Regions from separate parts of the Streptomyces sp. NPDC014889 genome, predicted to be linked through region 3. Evidence: riboswitches for the same ligand, from Rfam matches in the RefSeq annotation. Region 3 holds a riboswitch; each other region holds the start of a gene.

Region 1 (6,807 bases), on a different contig from region 3:
GGTGAACTCGACGACCCACTCGGCGTTCAGCCCGGGAGCGGCGTCGGTGGCGTGCAGATGGATGCTGCGGCCCGGACCGCGCAGCTCCTGGATCCCCGGGCGCGCCTTGCTCCGCTGGATGAACTCCACGATCTGCAGCCACTCGTCGAGGGCGTCGGCGGCCACGTCCGCGGCGACCTCGTAGGGCAGGCCCGCGGTGAGCGCCGCGTCGGCACGGTGGATCGTGATCTCGTGGGTCATCCGGCGGGCCCAGAAGCCGGTGTCGAGGATTCCGGCCCAGGTCCACACCTTCGTGTCCGGTCCGGCCTCACGGAGGGCGTCGACGAGCATGCGGGCGGTCTCCGCCAGCCAGGCGTCCAGGGCGGCCGGGTCGCCCTGCGCCTCAGGACCCCCGGCGAGCGGGACCTCCTTGGCCGGAATGTTCTCCTGCGCGCGGGTCCTGACGAGGGCCTCGGCCCGGCGCAGGGCGCCGCCGACATGCCGTACCAGCTTCTCCAGTGTCCAGTCCGGGCAGGTCGGCACGGTCCTGGACAAGTCGGCCCCGGAGGTGACCAGGGCCCTCAACTCGTCGACCTGACGGACGATCTCGTCGCAGTAACGGTCGTAGGGAAGTAACGTCATGCTCAGCACACTAAGTGCCCGGTGATCATTCCAGGACCACGATTTCAGTCGCGTCGAACTCCACCGCGACCTCGTCCCCGGCCTCCGGTGCCTCGCGCAGGGCGCAGGCCGCCTCCAGGCGGGGGGCGTTGGCGGGCTGGAGGTGGAGGGTGACGTGGGTGCCCTTGAAGGTACGGGCGGTCACCGTGCAGGGCAGGCCCTCGTCGGCGGGCACCAGGCGGACACCGGCGGGCCGGACGAGCAGGGTGCGGTTGCCCTGGGCCGAGCCGTCGGCGACCGGCACCTTGCCCCACGGGGTGACCGCGACCTCGCCGTCCACGCTCGCCTCCACCACGTTCTCGAAGCCGAGGAAGCGGGCCACGAAGGCGTCGGCAGGCCGCTGCCACACCTCAAGCGGTGTGCCCCACTGGGCGATCCGGCCGTCCCGCATCACCACGACCCGGTCGGCGAGGGCGAAGGCCTCGCCCTGGTCGTGCGTGACGGCGAGCACCGTCGTGCCCAACCGCCCGAACAGATCACGGAGTTCGACGACGAGACGCTCCCGCAGCGAGCGGTCGAGCTGGCCGAGCGGCTCGTCCAGCATCAGCAGCCGCGGCCGGGGGGCGAGCGCCCGGGCGAGGGCCACGCGCTGCTGCTCCCCGCCGGAGAGCGCGGCCACGGCCCGCCGCCCGGCCCCGGGCAGCCCGACCAGCTCCAACAGCTCCCCCACCCGACTGTCCCGTTGGCCCTTCGCCGCGCCGTGCATACGCAGTCCGAAGCCGACGTTGCCGGCCACGTCGCGCTGCGGGAAGAGCTGGTGGTCCTGGAACATCAGCCCCACCTCGCGCCGGTGCACCGGCACTCCCGACTGGTCCCGCCCGTCCAGCAGCACCCGTCCGGAGTCCAGCGGCTGAAGCCCGGCCACCGCGCGCAGCAGCGTCGACTTGCCGCTGCCGCTGGGTCCGAGCACGCACACGATCTCATGCTCGGCGACCGACAGGTCGACCGCGTCCAGCGCGGTACGTCCGCCGAAGCGCACGGTCGCGGCATCGAGGCTCAGCAGCATCTAGAACTCCCCGCTCCGGTCGGTGCGCAGCCGCTCGAGCACCAGCAGCGCCACCGCGCACACCACCATCAGAATCGTCGACAGGGCCATCGCCTGGCCGTAGTTGAGGTCGCCGGGCCGGCCGATCAGCCGCGCCACGGCGACCGGCAGCGTCGGATTGTCGGGGCGCGCGATGAACACCGTCGCCCCGAACTCCCCCAGGGAGACCGCGAAGGCGAACCCTGCGGCGATCAGCAGCGCCCGCCGCACCAGAGGCAGGTCGACCTCCCGCCACACCCGCCACGGCGAGGCCCCGAGCACGGCCGCCGCCTCCCGCAGCCGTACGTCCACCGCCCGCAGCACGGGCAGCATGGTCCGTACGACGAAGGGCACGCCGACCAGAGCCTGCGCCAGCGGGACCAGGATCCAGGACTGCCTGAGGTCGAGCGGCGGCCGGTCCAGCGAGATCAGGAAACCGAAGCCGACGGTCACCGCCGAGACCCCGAGCGGCAGCATCAGCAGCGCGTCGAAGCCGCGTACGAGCCGGCCGGCGTCCCGGCGGGTGAGAGCGGCGGCGGCGAGCCCGCCGATCACCACGGCGATGGCGGTCGCGGCGGCGGCGTAGCCCAGGGAGGTGCCGACGGCGTGGATCGGCGCGACCAGGAAGGTGCCGCCGTCCGCGTTCGTCAGCGCCCGGTAGTAGCCGAAGCCGGGCGCGGCGAGCGACCGCTGCACCAGTACGGCGAGCGGCAGCACGAGGAGGACGGCGACGGTGGCGAGGGCCCCGGCCAGCAGCGTCCACTGCCCGGCGCCGCGCGGCCGGCGGGCGGTCAGCGAGGCGTCCACCAGCTTCAGCGCGGTCTCCCGGCGCCGTACGGTCCAGGCGTGCACGGCGAGGATCGCGCCCACGGCCAGGAACTGGAGGATCGTCAGGACGGCGGCGGTCGACAGGTCGAAGATCTGGGAGGTCTGCCGGTAGATCTGCACCTCGAGGGTGGAGAAGGTGGGGCCGCCGAGGATCTGCACCACGCCGAAGGAGGTGAACGTGAACAGGAAGACCATGAGCGCCGCTGCGGCGACCGCGGGGGCCAGCGCGGGCAGGGTGACCTTGCGCCAGGCGGTGAGCGGGGAGGCGCCGAGCATCCGGGCCGCCTCCTCCTGGCGCGGGTCGAGCCCCGCCCACAGTCCGCCCACGGTCCGTACGACGACGGCGTAGTTGAAGAAGACATGGGCGAGCAGGATCGCCCACACCGTGGTGTCCAGCCGGACGCCCCACAGCTCGTCGAGCAGGCCGCCGCGCCCGACCAGCGCGAGGAACGCGGTGCCGACCACGACGGTGGGCAGCACGAACGGCACGGTGACGACGGCCCGCAGGACCTGCCGGCCGGGGAAGTCGAGGCGGGCGAAGACATAGGCGCCGGGCAGGGCGACGAGCAGGGTGAGCGCGGTGGAGGCGAGCGCCTGCCAGGAGGTGAACCACAGCACGTGCCGGATGTCGGACTGTCCGAGCACGTCGGTGATCCGCCCCAACTGCCAGGCACCGTCCGTCTCCAGGCCGCGCCGGACGATCGCGGCCACGGGGTAGGCGAAGAACGCCGCGAAGAACGCGACGGGCCCGGCCATGAGACCGAGCCGCGCCGTGTTCCCCGTCCGGCGGCCGCGTCCGCGGCCTACCTGAGGGCGAGTGAGGTCCACGACTTGACCCACTGGTCACGGTTGGCGGAGATCTTTTCGGGGGCCAGGGTCTCGGGGTTCTTGGCCTGCGGGCCGTACGTCACGAACTCCGGGGGCACCTGGGCGCCTTCGCGCACCGGGTAGACGAACATGTTCAGCGGCATGTCGTCCTGGAACTTCTTGCTGATCAGGAAGTCCAGGAGGGCCTTGCCCCCTTCGGTGTTCCTGGCGTTGGCGAGCAGGCCCGCGTACTCGACCTGGCGGAAGCAGGTGCCCTGCGCGACGCCGGTCGGCGCGGTCTTCGGCCGCGGGTCGGCGTAGATGACCTCGGCGGGCGGCGAGGAGGCGTAGGAGACGACGAGGGGACGGTCGCCCTTGGCCTTCTTGCCGCCGGCGGAACCGGAGAACTCCTGGTTGTAGGCCTGCTCCCAGCCGTCGACGACCTTGACGCCGTTGGCCTTGAGCTTCTTCCAGTAGTCCTGCCAGCCCTTGTCGCCGTACTTGGCGGCGGTGCCGAGCAGGAAGCCGAGGCCCGGCGAGGAGGTGGCGGCGTTCTCGGTGACGAGGAGGTTCTTGTACTCCGGCGCGACCAGGTCGTCGAACGAGGCGGGCGGGGTGAGCTTGTGGTCGGCGAAGTACTTCTTGTCGTAGTTGACGCAGACGTCGCCGGTGTCGATGGGCGTGACGCGGTGCTTGGCCTCGTCGACCCGGTACTGCGGCAGGATCAGGTCCGCGCCCTTCGGCTCGTACGACTGGAACAGCCCGTTGTCCAGGGCGCGGGACAGCAGTGTGTTGTCGACGCCGAAGAAGACGTCGCCCTGCGGGTTGTCCTTGGTGAGGATGGCCTTGTTGACGGCTTGGCCGGCGTCGCCGTCCTCCAGGACCTTCACCTTGTAGCCGGAGCTCTTCTCGAAGTCCGCGATGACGCTCTTGGACGCGGCCCACGAGTCGTGGCTGACCAGGGTCACCGTCCTGGACCCGGCGGAGTCCTTGCCGTTCGGTGACGAGCCGCACGCCGACAGCGTGACGAGGCCGAGCCCGACCGCGGCTGCGGCGAACGTCTTGGTGTGCACTGGATGTCCTCCTGGGGGTTGGCCAGGAAGAGACGCGGCCCTGCCCGGGATCCGCGAGGGACACCCGGGCAGGGCACAACAGCTTGAGTGATGACCGAACTTCCTACCCAGAATGACCTGGGCGAGGTTCAGAGGGTCTGCGGCCGGTGCCGCACTCTCAGCGCTGTGGCGCTCCCCTGTCGGAATATGAAGATGTGTAGGTTCTCAGCCTACCGTCCGGCCACCGTCCGGCTACCTTTCGGTGGCAGCGAGCTGACCGCAGGCGCCGTCGATCTCCTGACCACGGGTGTCCCGGACGGTCACCGGCACTCCGTGGGCGGCGATCGCCTCGACGAACGCCTTCTCGTCCTCGGGCCGGGACGCGGTCCACTTCGAGCCGGGCGTCGGGTTCAGCGGGATGAGGTTGACGTGCACGGGCTTGCCCTTGAGCAGCCGGCCGAGCCGGTCGCCGCGCCACGCCTGGTCGTTGATGTCCCGGATCAGCGCGTACTCGATGGACAGCCGGCGCCCGGACCTGGCGGTGTACTCGAATCCTGCGTCGAGGACCTCCCGCACCTTCCACCGCGTGTTGACCGGGACGAGCGTGTCGCGCAGTTCGTCGTCCGGGGCGTGCAGGGAGATGGCGAGCCGGCACTTGAAGCCCTCGTCGGAGAACCGGTGGATGGCCGGCACCAGGCCCACCGTCGAGACGGTGATCCCGCGCTGGGACAGGCCGAGCCCGTCCGGCTCGGGGTCGGTCAGGGCGCGGACGGCGCCGACGACGCGGTTGTAGTTGGCGAGCGGCTCGCCCATGCCCATGAAGACGATGTTCGACAGGCGCGCGGGACCACCGGGGACCTCTCCGTCCCGCAGGGCGCGCATCCCGTCCACGATCTGGTGCACGATCTCGGCGGTGGACAGGTTCCGGTCGAGCCCGGCCTGTCCCGTGGCGCAGAACGGGCAGTTCATGCCGCAGCCCGCCTGCGAGCTGATGCACATGGTCACCCGGTCCGGGTAGCGCATGAGCACCGACTCCACGAGCGTGCCGTCGAACAGCCGCCACAGCGTCTTGCGCGTGGTGCCCTGGTCGGTCGACAGATGCCGCACGACCGTCATCAGCTCCGGGAGCAGCGCCTCCTGGAGCTTGGCGCGGGACCCGGCGGGGATGTCGGTCCACTGCTCCGGGTCGTGCGCGTACCGCGCGAAGTAGTGCTGCGAGAGCTGCTTGGCGCGGAACGGCTTCTCGCCGATCGCGGCGACGGCCTCCTTGCGCTCGGCGGGCGACAGATCGGCAAGGTGCCGCGGCGGCTTCTTGGCACCGCGCGGCGCGACAAAGGTGAGTTCTCCGGGCTTGGGCATGGTGGTACCAGTGTCGCAGATCCACTCGGGTGACCTGCGGCTGTCCGCCCGGACGACTGTCGTCGCTGCCGCAGGGCGCCTGGGGTGGCTAATGCCGGGCCCACTGTCGCAGCTTCCTGATGACACGGTCCTTGTAAAGACGGGTTGCCGAGATTTCGCCCGGGCTCGTCATGAACGCCGTGAGGGGGGTCCATCGCTTACGTCCGTCGCGAGCCGTCCACCTCACCGCGGGGAAGTCCGTGATCTCCAGGATGCCCTCTCGGTCGATTACGCGTGTGCGTAGGTAGCCATGGATCACCAGCCGCGATTGATCGTATGTCACGCTGAGTCGATATCCCCGCACCGCCAAAACAGCGAACCCGATCACGGCCAGACCAGCCGCAAGCCGTGCAACGGCGGTATCGGCTTGCGTCGCGTACGCAATGCAGGCAACCGCCGGAACGGCTCCGAGGCCGGTGTTGGCCTGACGGTTCAGCGTGGCCGGCGATTGCTCCATGAGATTCCTACGGTGGTCGCGTCTCACGAGCCCAGCCGAAAGGCATCGGCGCGCCCTGCGGGATCACCCAAGGATGGGGATAGCGAGCGTGACAACCGGTACAGGGCGCGACGAACGGACCGATCGGGGTTCACACCTAAGGCCTGAAAAGGATTCACCGGGAAATACACAACCGCATGAATACGCACATTGCCGAATACGCCCGGGGATTGATCCGGAAGATGCCGGGAGGCTGGACTGGGCCTGCCTCCCGGCGCTGGCTCCGGTGAGCCGGTCTCAGCCCGTGGTGGTGATCGCGGACGGGACGCACTGCACGCTGTTGATCGTCCCGAGCAGGCCGGTCAGGCCGGACGAGGCGATCGCCGAGCACGCGGACAGCATCGTGGTGCTGGGCTGCGTGGGCTGTGTGGGCTGCGTGCCCTGCTTGTTCATGTCCTCGTCGCGGTCACCGGAGCTCAGGGCGACGTTCGCGCTGCCGGCCCTGTGCATCGTGTCGGCGACGGCCGTCGCGCTCGGGGCCACGTTGAGTGCTACGGCAAGCGCGCCCGCCGTCACGAGCGTGGCGGACCAGATGCGTGAAC
Region 2 (6,807 bases), on a different contig from region 3:
CACCCCGTACACGGTCCGTGACGGCCACTCGGTGCTGCGGCGCCTGGAACGGATCCGGCCGATGGAGCCGGTCACCGAGCGGCAGGAGTACGCGCTGGGGGCGGTCTGCGCGGCGATCCCCATCACGGTGGGCACCACGGCGGCCGCGATGGCCCTCTCACTGCCGGCCCATCAGGCGGATCGGCTGCTGCCCGCGGCGCGCCAGTTGCAACGCGAGGTCGGGCGGCGTCTGGGCTCTCTGGCGCTCTCTATCAGTATCTGAAAACTCACTCCTTGTGATCCGATGTGTACGTTCAGCAAGATGCACCAGTCACGGGATGGATTCCCGGCCAGTCGACGGCAAACACCGGGGTAACGATGCGCGAGTCCGTACAGGCAGAGGTCATGATGAGTTTTCTCGTGTCCGAGGAGCTCTCCTTCCGCATCCCGGTGGAGTTGCGGTACGAGACCTGCGATCCCTATGCCGTGCGGCTGACCTTCCATCTGCCCGGAGACGCCCCGGTGACCTGGGCGTTCGGGCGGGAGCTGCTGATCGACGGGGTGGCGACCCCGTGCGGGGACGGTGATGTGCGCATCTCACCGGCCGGCCGCGACTCGCTGAGCGAGGTCCTGATCCGGCTTCAGGTCGGCTGTGACCGGGCGTTGTTCCGCTCTTCGACGGCGCCCCTGGTGGCGTTCCTGGACCGCACGGACAAGCTGGTGCCCCTGGGGCAGGAGGGTGCGCTGGCCGACTTCGACGCCCACCTCGACGAAGCCCTGGACCGCATCCTGGCGGAGGAACAGAGCGCGGGCTGAGACCTTGCGGCAGGGGATTTGGGCGTAACGCTTCGCCTCGGCCTCAGGGGGTGCAGGAACGCTTCGCCGACCGCCCCGAGGGCGGACCGCCCGGAGGCCGACGGCCCCCGGCCCCGGCGTCAGCGCCTGCGGCGCCTGCCCCTCCCCCCGCGTGCCGGGGCGGGCAGGGCGGCCGGTGCCGCGGCCTCCAACCGCCCCGGACGGTCGGCCGAGACCACGAGTGCCGCCAGCGCCGTGGTGACCGGCACCGAGGCGACCAGGCCGATCGAACCCACCAGTGTGCGCACGATCTCCTCGGCGACGAGCTCACTGGTGGCGACGGTCGTCACACCGCTCTGCGCGATGGAGAACAGCAGCAGCAACGGGAGCGCGGCACCCGCGTACGCGAGGACGAGGGTGTTGACGACCGAGGCGATGTGGTCGCGTCCGATGCGGATGCCCGCGCGGTACAGCCCGCGCCAGCCCATCGCGGGGTTGGCCTCGTGCAGTTCCCAGACCGCCGAGGTCTGGGTCACCGTCACATCGTCCAGGACGCCGAGCGAGCCGATGATGACACCGGCGAGCAGCAGGCCGCTCATGTCTATCGACGGATACAGGCCGTGGATCAGGCCGGTGCTGTCGTCGGTGTTGCCGGTCAGCGCCGCCCATCCGATGAACAGCGAGCCCAGGAAACCGATCAGCATCAGCGAGATCAGTGTGCCGAGCACCGCGACCGAGGTACGGGCGGACAGGCCATGGCACATGTACAGCGCGATCAGCATGATGGCGCTGGCCCCCACCACCGCCACGACCAGCGGGTTCGAGCCCTGAAGGATCGCGGGCAGGATGAAGAGGTTCAGCACCAGGAAGCTGATGGCGAGCGCGACCAGCGCCATGACGCCCCGCATCCGCCCGACGACCACGACGGCGAGTGCGAAGACACCGGCCAGCAGCGCCATGGGGAAGCGCCGGTCGACGTCCGTGACCGAATACTGCAGGTCCGCGGGTGCCGAGGGCTCGTAGGCGACCACGACCTTCTCGCCCTGGTGCAGTTGCCGCGACTGGTCGGGCTGTACGACCTCGGTGAAGGTGCGGCCCTTGTCCTTGCCGGTGTCCACCCGGATCGTGGCCTTCTTGCAGGCCCCGGACTGCTGCTGCTGAGCGGAGGAACCCTCGGCGGTGGAGGTGTCGCCGGTCGGGGTGTCCCCGGAGGCGTTCACCGACCTGCAACTGACCGCGAGCACCTCCACGACGGTGGCCTGCTGGGTCTGCCGGTCGAAGCCCACGCCGGTGCGCTCGTGCGACGGGGCACCGCCCGGCCACAGCGCGGCGAGTCCGGCCACCACCAGGGCGGCGAACGGAATCAGGATCGCCGCGATCACCTTGCGGAGATGCTTCGACACCGGTGCGGCCGGCCCGTGGCTGTGACTGTGCCCGTGCCCGCCACCGCTGCCCGGGCCGTGCTCGTGGGCGTCCCCCGGGCCGTGCCCGCCGCCGTGCCCATGGTCGTCCCCCGGGCCGTGCCTGGCGCCGTGCCCGTGGCCGGTGCCGGTGGCTTCCTGGCCGTGCCGGAAGTCCTGTTCGCGTCGGGGTTCGGGCGGCGGATGGGGGAACTGCTCTGTCGTGGTCACCGCCCGATCATCGCAAGAACGGCACAGGCCCACTGTTCACCGCGCCACAAAGGACGCTAGCGTGGAGCCACCTTTGCACACGCGGGAGCTCGGAGCACCGGGCTGAGAGGGCGCTGACCTCCGTCTTCGCGATGTTTCACGTGGAACGTGCGATGTTTCACAGGAAACGCCGACAGACGGACACCGCTGCGTCGACCGCCGAACCTGTTACCGGGTAATGCCGGCGTAGGGAGTAGGTCTCATGACCAACAAGGACGTACGCACGCCTGCCTCCAAGGAGATCTCCAGCGACGCGGAGCAGATCGCATCCGCCGCTTCCGACGGGGAGGCCGGGAAGTCCATCGGCTGGCACAAGGGTTACGTGGAGGGCTCACGGCCCGATCTGCGGGTGCCGGTCCGTCAGGTGCACCTCACCAACGGGCAGTCGGTCACGCTGTACGACACCTCCGGCCCGTACACCGACCCGCTCGTCGGCACCGATGTCCGCAGGGGCCTGCCGCCGCTGCGGGAGAACTGGATCGTGGCCCGCGGCGACACCGAGGAGTACGCGGGCCGTCCGGTCCGCCCCGAGGACGACGGGATCAAGCACACCTCGCCACGCGGCGGTCTGCGCAACCTCGACGCGGTGTTCCCCGGACGGCCGCGTCAGCCGCGCCGCGGGCGCGGCGACCGAGCCGTGACACAGCTCGCGTACGCGCGCCGTGGGGAGATCACTCCGGAGATGGAGTTCGTGGCCATCCGGGAGAACGTCGCTCCCGAGACCGTCCGCGAGGAGATCGCGGCGGGCCGTGCGGTACTGCCCGCCAACGTCAACCACCCGGAGATCGAGCCGATGATCATCGGCAAGCGGTTCCTGGTGAAGGTCAACGCCAACATCGGCAACTCCGCGGTGACCTCCTCCATCGAGGAGGAGGTGGAGAAGATGACCTGGGCGACCCGCTGGGGCGCCGACACGGTCATGGACCTCTCCACCGGCCGCAACATCCACACCACCCGGGAGTGGGTGCTGCGCAACTCCCCCGTCCCCATCGGCACGGTCCCCCTCTACCAGGCCCTGGAGAAGGTGGACGGCAGGGCCGAGGAACTGACCTGGGAGATCTACAAGGACACCGTCATCGAGCAGGCCGAACAGGGCGTGGACTACATGACCGTCCACGCCGGGGTGCGCCTCGCCTACGTGCCGCTCACCGCGAACCGCAAGACCGGCATCGTCTCGCGCGGCGGCTCGATCATGGCCGCCTGGTGCCTGGCGCACCACAAGGAGTCGTTCCTCTACGAGAACTTCGAGGAGCTCTGCGAGATCCTCGCCGCATACGACGTCACGTACTCGTTGGGAGACGGGCTTCGGCCCGGTTCGATCGCGGACGCCAATGACGAGGCCCAGTTCGCGGAACTGCGCACGCTCGGGGAACTCGGGCGGATCGCCAGGCGTTTGAACGTACAGACCATGATCGAGGGCCCGGGCCATGTCCCGATGCACAAGATCAAGGAGAACATCGACCTTCAGCAGGAGATCTGCGATGAGGCTCCGTTCTATACGCTCGGCCCGCTGACGACGGACGTCGCACCGGCGTACGACCACATCACCTCCGGCATCGGCGCGGCCATGATCGCCTGGTGGGGCACGGCGATGCTCTGCTACGTCACGCCCAAGGAGCACCTGGGCCTGCCCAACCGCGACGACGTCAAGACCGGCGTCATCACCTACAAGATCGCCGCCCATGCGGCCGACCTCGCCAAGGGGCACCCGGGCGCGCAGGAGTGGGACGACGCCCTGTCCGACGCCCGCTTCGAGTTCCGGTGGGAGGACCAGTTCAACCTCTCCCTCGACCCGGACACGGCACGGGAGTTCCACGACGAGACCCTCCCGGCGGAACCCGCCAAGACGGCCCACTTCTGCTCGATGTGCGGCCCGAAGTTCTGCTCGATGAAGATCTCGCAGGACATCCGTCGTGAACACGGCGCCGGCCGGGACGAGATCGCGGAGGGGATGGCTCAGAAGTCGAAGGAGTTCGCGGAGGCGGGGAACAGGGTGTACCTGCCCATCGCGGACTGAGGGAGCGACTGGGCAGCTCTCCCTCGGGCCCCGGCCCGCAGTGCGGGACGGGGTGGTGGGACGCGCTCCGGGCGTCGGTGGGCGGCGGGAGCGCGGCCTCCGGCGATGACGCCGATGGTGGTCACTCCGGCTGGTTTTCCGGGCCTCCGAAGTCCGGGCTGGTGAAGTCGGGGCTGGAGAAGCGCGGGCGGCGGGTCGGGGCCCCGTCGTCCGGGCTGCTGAAACCTGGCCGGTCGTAGCCAAGTTGAGGCATGCGGCCGGTCGGTGCGGCCGGCCCCGCGTACCCCGGTGCGGGGGAGCGGGAGTCGGCGACCGCGTCGCGCAGGAACGGCAGGATGCCCCGTTCGAGCAGAGCCTCCTGCCAGGCGTCCCTCGCCTGGGCGACCTCTTCGCCGAGTTCGGCGTAGGCGCCGCTGTCGAGCGAGGGGCGGTTGCGCAGCGCGGTGAGCAGCAGCCCGGCGGCGGCGGCGAGGATCGCGGCCGCGGTCAGGGCGCCGAACACCCAGCCCGCCGTGATCATGGACTGGGCGAACGCCTGGGCCGGGTCCAGCATCCTCAGGATGTAGCCGACGAGCAGGAAGAGGGCCGCGGCGGTTCCGGCGAGGACGGGGGCGAGCACCGCGACGACGGCGCCCGCGCCCGCGCCGTGGGTCTCGGCGGTCTCGCCCATGGTGGCCGCGAGCCGGACCGGCGCGCCCGGCTCGGCGGAGCCGGCCTCGGTGAGGGAGGGCGGGACGGCCGGCGCCGGCCGGCGCAGTTCCTCGCGGATCTTGACGTAGTGGTGGTACTCGGTCGCCGCGGCCGCCGTTATGACCGCGGTGGCGCTCAGCGCCATGGTGCGCAGTTGTTCCGAGTTGAGCCGCTGCCCGGCAGCGGCCAGTTCCGGGTCGTGTGGGGCGGAGCGCAGCGCCTCATCGAGGATCCGCTCGTATTCCTGGCGGTCCTCGCTCAGCAGGTGCTGCGGAACGCTGTTCATGTGCATCCCCCGATGCTCCGTAGGGCTTGGGGCTCGCATGGCGGCGAGCCGTCGGGCAGAAACGGAGGGGAGCCTGCTACGGATAAGCCGATGGTAGAGCCGTGACGGCGCGCGGTGACAGGGGGTTTCCACAAATTGGGTGGCGACCTGCGCGGTCGTCTCCGCTGGGCGGGCTGCCCGGTGAACGGTCAGGCGTCGAGGGGCAGTTGCTGGACCAGCAGTTTTCCGGCCATGGTCACGCCGCCGTCCATGGCGATGGCGAGTCCGTCGGCGTAGACGTGCGGTCCCTCCACGACCGGACCCGCGGACTCCTCGCCCTCCTCGGAGCCGACTTGGCCCAGCAGATAGGGAATGGGGCTGTGGCCGTGAACGATACGGGTACCGCCGTACGTATCGAGCAGGGAGCGTACGGCGTCGGCGCCGCCCTCGTCCCGGAAGGAGAAGCGCTTGGTGAACTTGCGGAACAGTTCCCAGACTTCGTTCACGTCGTTGCGCGTGAGCGTCTCGCGGACGGTGTCGTTGACCTCTTCGATCGAGGCACCGTAGTCGAGGTAGGAGGTGGTGTCCGAGTGCACGAGCAGGTAGCTGTCGACCGCCTCGATGGCGTCGAGCCGGGCCATCCACTGCAGGTGGTGGTCCTGGAGGCGGTCCATGTCGGACTTCTGGCCGCCGTTGAGCAGCCAGGCCGCCTGGAAGGTCGCGGTGCCCGCGCCGGAGTTGACGGGGGTGTCGCCGAACCGCCTGGCGCCGAGCAGCAGCAGCTCGTGGTTGCCCATGAGGGCCTTGCAGTAGCCGCCGGCCGCGGCCGCCTCCGCGGACAGCCGCATCACGAGGTCGATGACGCCGATGCCGTCCGGGCCGCGGTCGGTGAAGTCGCCGAGGAACCACAGCCGCGCGGTGCCCGCGCACCACTGGCCGGCGGAGTCGACGAGCCCCTTGGCCTGGAGCGCGCCGACGAGCTGGTCCAGATAGCCGTGCACGTCACCGACGACGTAGAGCGGCCCCGGGACGGCGGCGGACTGCCGGGGCTGCGCGGCGGCCGGGTCGGCCGCGGCCTGAAGCGTGTCACCGCGCTTGATGACCGGCAGATCGCGCTCGGTGGGCGTGTACGCGGCCGAGTAGCCCTTCTTGGGCGCCGCGGGCGCCTCCCCGGCCGACCGGACCGTTTCGGCGGGATGCGTGCCGTGGTCGTACGGGCCGGTCTCGTTCACGTACGCGGGAACCCGGAAGTCGCGCAGCGTAGCCGCCCGCTCCACGTCGGGTCCCTGACCGGCCCCCTGAGTCATCGACCCCTCCACCATCGCGCCGCCTCTGCACCGCTTCGGACTGCCTGGTCGCAGCGGCCCGCGGTGTCGTGGGCCCATCATAGG
Region 3 (6,807 bases):
CGCCCGGACCACGACGACACGGCGGGCGCCGGCCTCCAGGACCTGGTCCAGGTTGCCGAGGTCGATGCCGCCGATGGCGAACCAGGGCCGGTCGGTGCCCAGCGAGGCGGTGTACCGGACCAGGTCCAGGCCGGGGGCGGGCCGGCCCGGCTTGGTGGGCGTGGGCCAGCAGGGCCCGGTGCAGAAGTAGTCCACGCCGTCCTGGACGGCCGCCGCGGCGGCCTCGTCCTCGGCGTGCGTGGACCGGCCGATCAGGACGCCGTCGCCGAGGATGGCGCGCGCGGCGGGCACCGGGAGGTCCCCCTGCCCCAGGTGCAGCACATCGGCGCGGGCCGCGTGGGCGACGTCCGCCCGGTCGTTGACCGCGAGCAGCTTCCCGTGCCGGGAGCACGCGTCGGCGAACACCTCCAGCAGGTCCAGCTCCTCCCCCGCCTCCATGCCCTTGTCCCGCAACTGCACGACGTCGACCCCCGCGGCCAGCACAGCGTCCAGGAAACCGGCCAGATCCCCCTGCCGCCTGCGGGCGTCCGTGCACAGGTACAGGCGCGCCGCACCGAGCCGGTCACGGGTGTCGGCCGCGGCGTCGGCAACGGCTGCGGCAGCGGTCTCGGGCATACGAGGGTCCCCCGGGCTCGTCGGTTCGGTGGCTCGTCCGGCCACTCGGACGGACCTTACCCGCCCCTCCCGACCGGCCGGCTCCGCCTCCGCCCGCCCGGCCGCGGGGGGGCCGCGGCCGGGGGGCGCGGAGAAGCGGCCGGGTCAGACGGCCAGCGCCTGGGCGCGGCGCTTCACCTCTGTGCCACGGTTCTCACTCAGGGCCTGGGCGGGGGTGCCGGGCAGGGTCGGGTCGGGGGTGAACAGCCATTCGATCATCTCTTCGACCGTGAAGCCGTCGTCCCTCAGGAGCGTCAAGGTGCCGGACAGGCCCTTGACGACCTTGTCGCCGTCGATGAAGGCGGCGGGGACGTGCAGCGCGCGGTTCTCACCCCGGCGTACGGCGATGAGCTGGCCCTCCTTGACCAGCTGCCGCACACGTGTCACCTCGACGCCGAGCTGTTCGGCGATGTCGGGAAGGGTGAGCCAGGCAGGGACGAGAGCGTCGATCTTCGTGTCAATCTCGGTCACGGAAACAAGCGTGCCATCTGCCACCGACACTCGGAAGCCAGGCCCGTCCACTCGGGGACACGCGCCTCACGCCGTCGCCGCCTTCAGGGGCTTCGCCGGGTCCGCCAGCAGCAGCGGATCCATGGGCGTGCCCGACGCGATCAGCCGCCGCCCCTGCGCCAGATCCCGCGGCCGGCCGACGGCCAGCAGGGCGACGAGCCGGCCCTCGCGGAGCCAGCAGACCGTCCAGGCGGGTCCGGTGCGATCGCCGCGCCAGACGACAGTGTCGGCCGACGTGTGGTGTCCGGCGTACTGCACGAAGCGCCCGAACTGCTCGGACCAGAAGTACGGCACCGGGTCGTAGACCACGGGGGTGAGGCCGACGATGTCGGCCGCGACCGTGCGCGGGCCCTGGAGCGCGTTGTCCCAGTGGTGGATCAGGAGGCGCTCGCCGTACCGTCCCGAGGGGAACGAGGCGCAGTCGCCGACCGCGTACACGTCCGGCACGGACGTGCGCAGACGGTCGTCGGCCAGGACGTCCCCGTGCGGGCCCAGTGCGATGCCGGAGCCGGCCAGCCAGCCCGTGGCGGGGCGCGCGCCGATGCCCACCACGACGGCGCCCGCGGGCAGCCGCGAGCCGTCGTCGAGCACGACCGCGCCGGGTTCGACGCGCTCCACGCGCGCGTGGGTGCGCAGTTCGGTGCCGCTGTCGGCGTACCAGGCGGTCATCGGCTCGGCCACCTCGGCGGGCAGCGCCCCGGCGAGCGGCCGGTCCGCGGCCTCCACGACGGTCACGGCGCAGCCCGCCTCGCGCGCGGCGGTGGCGAACTCGGCGCCGATCCAGCCGGCGCCGACGACCACGATGTCGTGCTGCTCGGAGAGCACCGGCCGCAGCCGTTCGGCGTCGTCCAGGGTGCGCAGCAGGTGGACGCCGGGAACGCCCTCCGCGCCGGGCAGCCGGATCGGTTCGGCGCCGGTGGCCAGGACGAGGACGTCGTACGGCACCGGCCCGGCCGAGGTCTCCAGCACGTGCGCGCCGGGCCGCACGGCCAGCGCCTCGCAGCCGAGCCGCAGTTCGAGGCCGAGCGCCTCGAAGTCGATGTCGAAGGCGGAGCCCTCGGCCTTGCCGAGCAGGACGGCCTTGGACAGCGGTGGCCGGTCGTAGGGCTGGTGGGGCTCGGCGCCGATCAGTGTCACGGTGCCGGTGAAGCCCTGCTCGCGCAGGGCGACCGCGGTCTGCACACCGGCCATGCCCGCGCCCGCGACGACCACGCGCCGCGGCCCCGATGTGCCCTGTTCCTGCGTCTGGTCGCTCACCTGATCACCTTAAGTCAACTGACGGAGCGTCAGTCAGGGGTGTGCGGAGTGACCTGCTCCACAACCGGCTCCCTCAACCTGCCCGACAGACTCTTCCCTCATGCCCGGCCGCCCCGGTCCGTGGCAGGCTCCCTTACCGGGGCGGTGCTCCGCGGGCTAGGGTGGCCCGTACAAGCACTCGCGGGAGCCCGGACGCACCGGGCTGAGAGGGAGGCTGGCGGCCTCCGACCGTACGAACCTGATCCGGGTCATGCCGGCGAAGGGAGGGGCTGGACGCCCATGTCGTCGCCTTGTACGTCAGACGTCCTCGTCGTGGGGGGCGGGATCATCGGCCTTGTGACGGCCTGGCGCTCGGCGCAGCGCGGGTTCGCCACGGCCGTGGTGGACCCCGAGCCGGGCGGCGGGGCCGCGCAGGTGGCCGCCGGGATGCTGGCCGCCGTCACCGAACTGCACTACGGCGAGCAGACCCTGCTCGGACTCAATCTGGCCTCCGCCCGCCGCTACCCGGACTTCGCGGCCGAGCTGACCGAGCTGACCGGCCACGACCTCGGCTACCGCCGCTGCGGCACCCTCGCCGTGGCACTGGACGCCGACGACCGCGCCCACCTGCGGGAACTGCACGACCTTCAGCGCCGCTCGGGCCTGGACTCCGAGTGGCTGTCCGGGCGGGACTGCCGCCGCCTCGAACCGATGCTCGCGCCGGGCGTGCGCGGCGGTCTGCGGGTGGACGGCGACCACCAGATCGATCCGCGGCGGCTCGCCCGCGCCCTGGTCGACGCCTGTGAGCGGGCCGGCGTGGTCTTCCACCGCGGCTGGGCCGAGCGGCTCACCGTGGCCCGCGACCGGGCCACGGGGTGTGTGCTGCGCGACGGCACCGCGCCGGCCGCGGACCGCGTGGTGCTCGCCGCCGGCAGCCGCAGCGGACGGCTCGCGGGCGTCCCGGACGAGGTGCTGCCGCCGGTGCGGCCGGTGAAGGGGCAGGTGCTGAGGCTGACGGTGCCGAAGCGTTACGCGCCGTTCCTGAGCCGTACCGTGCGGGCCGTGGTGCGCGGCAGCCAGGTCTACCTGGTGCCGCGGCTGAGCGGCGAGCTGGTCGTCGGGGCCACGAGCGAGGAGCTGGGCTGGGACACGACAGTGACGGCGGGCGGCGTGTACGAGCTCCTGCGCGACGCGCACGAGCTGGTGCCCGGGATCACCGAGCTGCCGCTCACGGAGACCCGGGCGGGACTGCGGCCCGGCTCCCCCGACAACGCGCCGCTGCTCGGCCCGACCGGCCTGGACGGCCTGCTCCTCGCCACCGGGCACTACCGCAACGGCGTGCTGCTCACGCCGGTCACCGGTGACGCCATGGCGCACGTCCTGACCACCGGCGAGCTGCCGGACGAGGTCCGCCCCTTCTCCCCCAGGCGTTTCCACGCCACGGCACTCACGGAGCAGCCCGCATGAACATCTCTGTCAACGGTGAGCCCCGCCGCGTCGAGCCCGGCACGTCCCTCGGCACCGTCGTGCAGGCGCTGAGCGCGGCACCCTCCGGCGTGGCCGCCGCCCTCAACGAGACCGTCGTCCCGCGCGCGCGTTGGTCGTCCACGGCCCTGGCCGAGGGCGACCGCGTCGAAGTGCTGACCGCCGTCCAGGGAGGCTGAGCCATGGCCGACGACCCCTTCGTCCTCGGTGGTACGTCCTTCACCTCCCGGCTGATCATGGGCACCGGCGGCGCGCCCAGCCTGGAGGTGCTGGAGCGGGCACTGGTGGCCTCCGGCACGGAGCTGACCACGGTCGCGATGCGGCGGGTCGACCCCTCCGTGCACGGCTCCGTGCTGTCGGTGCTGGAGTCGCTCGGGATCCGGGCGCTGCCCAACACCGCGGGCTGCTTCACGGCGGGCGAGGCGGTGCTCACCGCCCGGCTGGCGCGGGAGGCGCTGGGCACGGACCTGGTCAAGCTGGAGGTCATCGCCGACGAGCGCACGCTGCTGCCGGACCCGATCGAGCTGCTGGACGCTGCGGAGACGCTGGTCGACGACGGGTTCACGGTGCTGCCGTACACGAACGACGATCCGGTGCTCGCGCGGAAGCTGGAGGACGTGGGCTGCGCCGCGATCATGCCGCTCGGCTCGCCCATCGGGTCCGGGCTCGGTATCCGCAACCCGCACAACTTCCAGCTGATCGTGGAGCACGCGCGCGTGCCGGTGATCCTGGACGCCGGGGCCGGTACGGCCTCGGACGCGGCGCTTGCCATGGAGCTGGGGTGTGCGGGGGTGATGCTCGCCTCAGCGGTGACACGGGCGCAGGAGCCGGTGATGATGGCCTCGGCGATGCGTTCCGCCGTGGAGGCGGGGCGGCTGGCCCGGCTGGCCGGGCGGATCCCCAAGCGGCACTTCGCCCAGGCGTCGTCCCCGGCGGAGGGCATGGCCGGGCTGGACCCGGAGCGGCCCGCGTTCTAATGCCGCGACGGGCAACGTTCGCCCGCGACGGGGCGTGCGTCGGCTGCCGGGGCACCGGCCGGTCATCGCCCCGTACGGGTGCGTGTACCGCGTCACAGGTCGGCTTCAGTCCCGCCGCGACACTGTCCGCGATCGGTGTGTGTCCGTGACGGCTCGTAGACTCGCCTGCGTGGATACGACCCTTCAGGACCCTCTCGTCGGGCAGGTGCTCGACGGCCGCTATCGCGTCGACGCACGGATCGCCGTCGGCGGGATGGCCACGGTCTACCGGGCCCTGGACACCCGTCTCGACCGGGTCCTCGCCCTCAAGGTGATGCACCCGACGCTCGCCGCCGACGGCTCGTTCGTGGAGCGGTTCATCCGGGAGGCCAAGTCGGTCGCTCGGCTGGCCCATCCGAACGTCGTGCAGGTCTTCGACCAGGGCACGGACGGGACGTACGTGTACCTCGCCATGGAGTACGTGGCCGGCTGCACCCTGCGTGACGTGCTGCGCGAGCGCGGGGCGCTCCAGCCGCGCGCGGCGCTGGACATCCTGGAACCGGTGCTCGCCGCGCTGGGGGCCGCGCACCGGGCCGGGTTCGTGCACCGCGACATGAAGCCGGAGAACGTCCTGATAGGGGATGACGGCCGGGTCAAGGTCGCCGACTTCGGGCTGGTGCGGTCCGTGGACACGGTGACGAACACCACCGGTGCCGTCCTCGGCACCGTCTCCTACCTCGCGCCGGAGCAGATCGAGCGCGGCACCGCAGACCCCCGTGTCGATGTGTACGCGTGCGGTGTCGTGCTGTACGAGATGCTGACCGGCGGCAAGCCGCACCAGGGGGAGTCCCCCGCCCAGGTGCTGTACCAGCACCTGCACGAGGACGTGCCGGCCCCGTCGGCGGCCGTGCCGGGACTGCCCCTGGAACTGGACGAACTGGTCGCGGAGGCCACCGCCCGCACCCCGGACATCCGGCCGCACGACGCGGTCGCGCTGCTCGCGCGGGTCCGTGAGGCCCGGTCCGCGCTCAGCGCGGACCAGCTCGACGCGCTGCCGCCGCAGGCCCTCACCGCCGAGCACGACAACGCCGAGGACCGTACGAGCGTCATCCCGCGCGCCCTGACGACGCGAGTCCGCGACGCGCAGAGCGCACGGTCCGAGGCCGCTCTCAACCGCACCAGCCGGCTCCAGGCTCCCCCGCCCCCACCGCGGCCGGCCGGCGCCCGGCGCCCCGGGCGGCCCCGGCGGACCCTGCTCACGGTCGTCGCCGCCGTCCTGCTGGTCCTCGGAGTCGGCGGAGGCGTGTGGTACATCAACTCCGGCCAGTTCACGAAGGTCCCGCCGCTGCTGACGAAGACCGAGGCGCAGGCCAGGGAGCAGCTCAAGAAGGCCGGTCTCGGTGTCGACCGGGTCGAGCACGCCTACAGCGACACGGTCGGGCGCGGCACGGTCCTCAGCACCGACCCTCAGGCGGGAGCGCGCATCCGCAGCCACGGCTCCGTGACGCTCACGGTGTCCGACGGCCCGGAGACCGTGCGGGTGCCCGATCTGAAGGGCCACCGGCTGGACGAGGCGCGGGCCCTGCTGAAGCAGGAGGGCCTGGAGCCGGGCATGGTGAGCCGGGAGTTCAGCGACGACGTGCCCCGCGACGTCGTGATCGGCACGGATCCCGGGGCGGGCACCGACCGGCACGCGGGCTCGGCGATCGCGCTCACCGTCAGCAAGGGCCGCGCGGTGGACGTCCCGGACGTCACCGGCGAGGACCTGAACGAGGCGCGGTCCGACCTCCAGGACGCCGGTCTGAAGGTGCGGATCTCCTCCGAGCAGGTCACCTCCGATTTCGACAAGGGCAAGGTCGCCCGGCAGAGCCCGGAGGGCGACAGCGAGGCCGCCGAGGGCGACACGGTCACACTGACGCTGTCCAAGGGCCCGGAGATGGTCGAGGTGCCGGACGTGACCGGCAAC

The links. Region 3 has a riboswitch for thiamine pyrophosphate ahead of thiO (glycine oxidase ThiO). Riboswitches for the same ligand answer to the same signal wherever they lie in the genome.
Region 1: linked by a shared signal. The riboswitch ahead of ACF09J_RS23285 (thiamine ABC transporter substrate binding subunit) and the one ahead of thiO (glycine oxidase ThiO) in region 3 are both predicted to bind thiamine pyrophosphate.
Region 2: linked by a shared signal. The riboswitch ahead of thiC (phosphomethylpyrimidine synthase ThiC) and the one ahead of thiO (glycine oxidase ThiO) in region 3 are both predicted to bind thiamine pyrophosphate.

Annotation. Positions count from the first base shown of each region.
Region 1 covers NZ_JBIBWH010000011.1:208,843-215,649, reverse strand. The annotation lists gene ACF09J_RS23300 (maleylpyruvate isomerase family mycothiol-dependent enzyme) at 1-621, opposite strand, end outside; gene ACF09J_RS23295 (ABC transporter ATP-binding protein) at 647-1,666, opposite strand; gene ACF09J_RS23290 (ABC transporter permease) at 1,667-3,268, opposite strand; gene ACF09J_RS23285 (thiamine ABC transporter substrate binding subunit) at 3,316-4,392, opposite strand; TPP riboswitch at 4,475-4,580, opposite strand; gene rlmN (23S rRNA (adenine(2503)-C(2))-methyltransferase RlmN) at 4,624-5,730, opposite strand; gene ACF09J_RS23275 (hypothetical protein) at 5,819-6,226, opposite strand; gene ACF09J_RS23270 (hypothetical protein) at 6,503-6,807, opposite strand, start outside.
Region 2 covers NZ_JBIBWH010000002.1:190,422-197,228, reverse strand. The annotation lists gene ACF09J_RS04030 (IclR family transcriptional regulator) at 1-262, shown strand, start outside; gene ACF09J_RS04025 (SsgA family sporulation/cell division regulator) at 358-795, shown strand; gene ACF09J_RS04020 (YibE/F family protein) at 915-2,405, opposite strand; TPP riboswitch at 2,477-2,654, shown strand; gene thiC (phosphomethylpyrimidine synthase ThiC) at 2,647-4,461, shown strand; gene ACF09J_RS04010 (hypothetical protein) at 4,583-5,443, opposite strand; gene ACF09J_RS04005 (metallophosphoesterase) at 5,626-6,723, opposite strand.
Region 3 covers NZ_JBIBWH010000001.1:332,797-339,603, reverse strand. The annotation lists gene thiE (thiamine phosphate synthase) at 1-615, opposite strand, end outside; gene ACF09J_RS01545 (helix-turn-helix domain-containing protein) at 760-1,125, opposite strand; gene ACF09J_RS01540 (NAD(P)/FAD-dependent oxidoreductase) at 1,192-2,421, opposite strand; TPP riboswitch at 2,592-2,703, shown strand; gene thiO (glycine oxidase ThiO) at 2,701-3,867, shown strand; gene thiS (sulfur carrier protein ThiS) at 3,864-4,064, shown strand; gene ACF09J_RS01525 (thiazole synthase) at 4,068-4,862, shown strand; gene pknB (Stk1 family PASTA domain-containing Ser/Thr kinase) at 5,032-6,807, shown strand, end outside.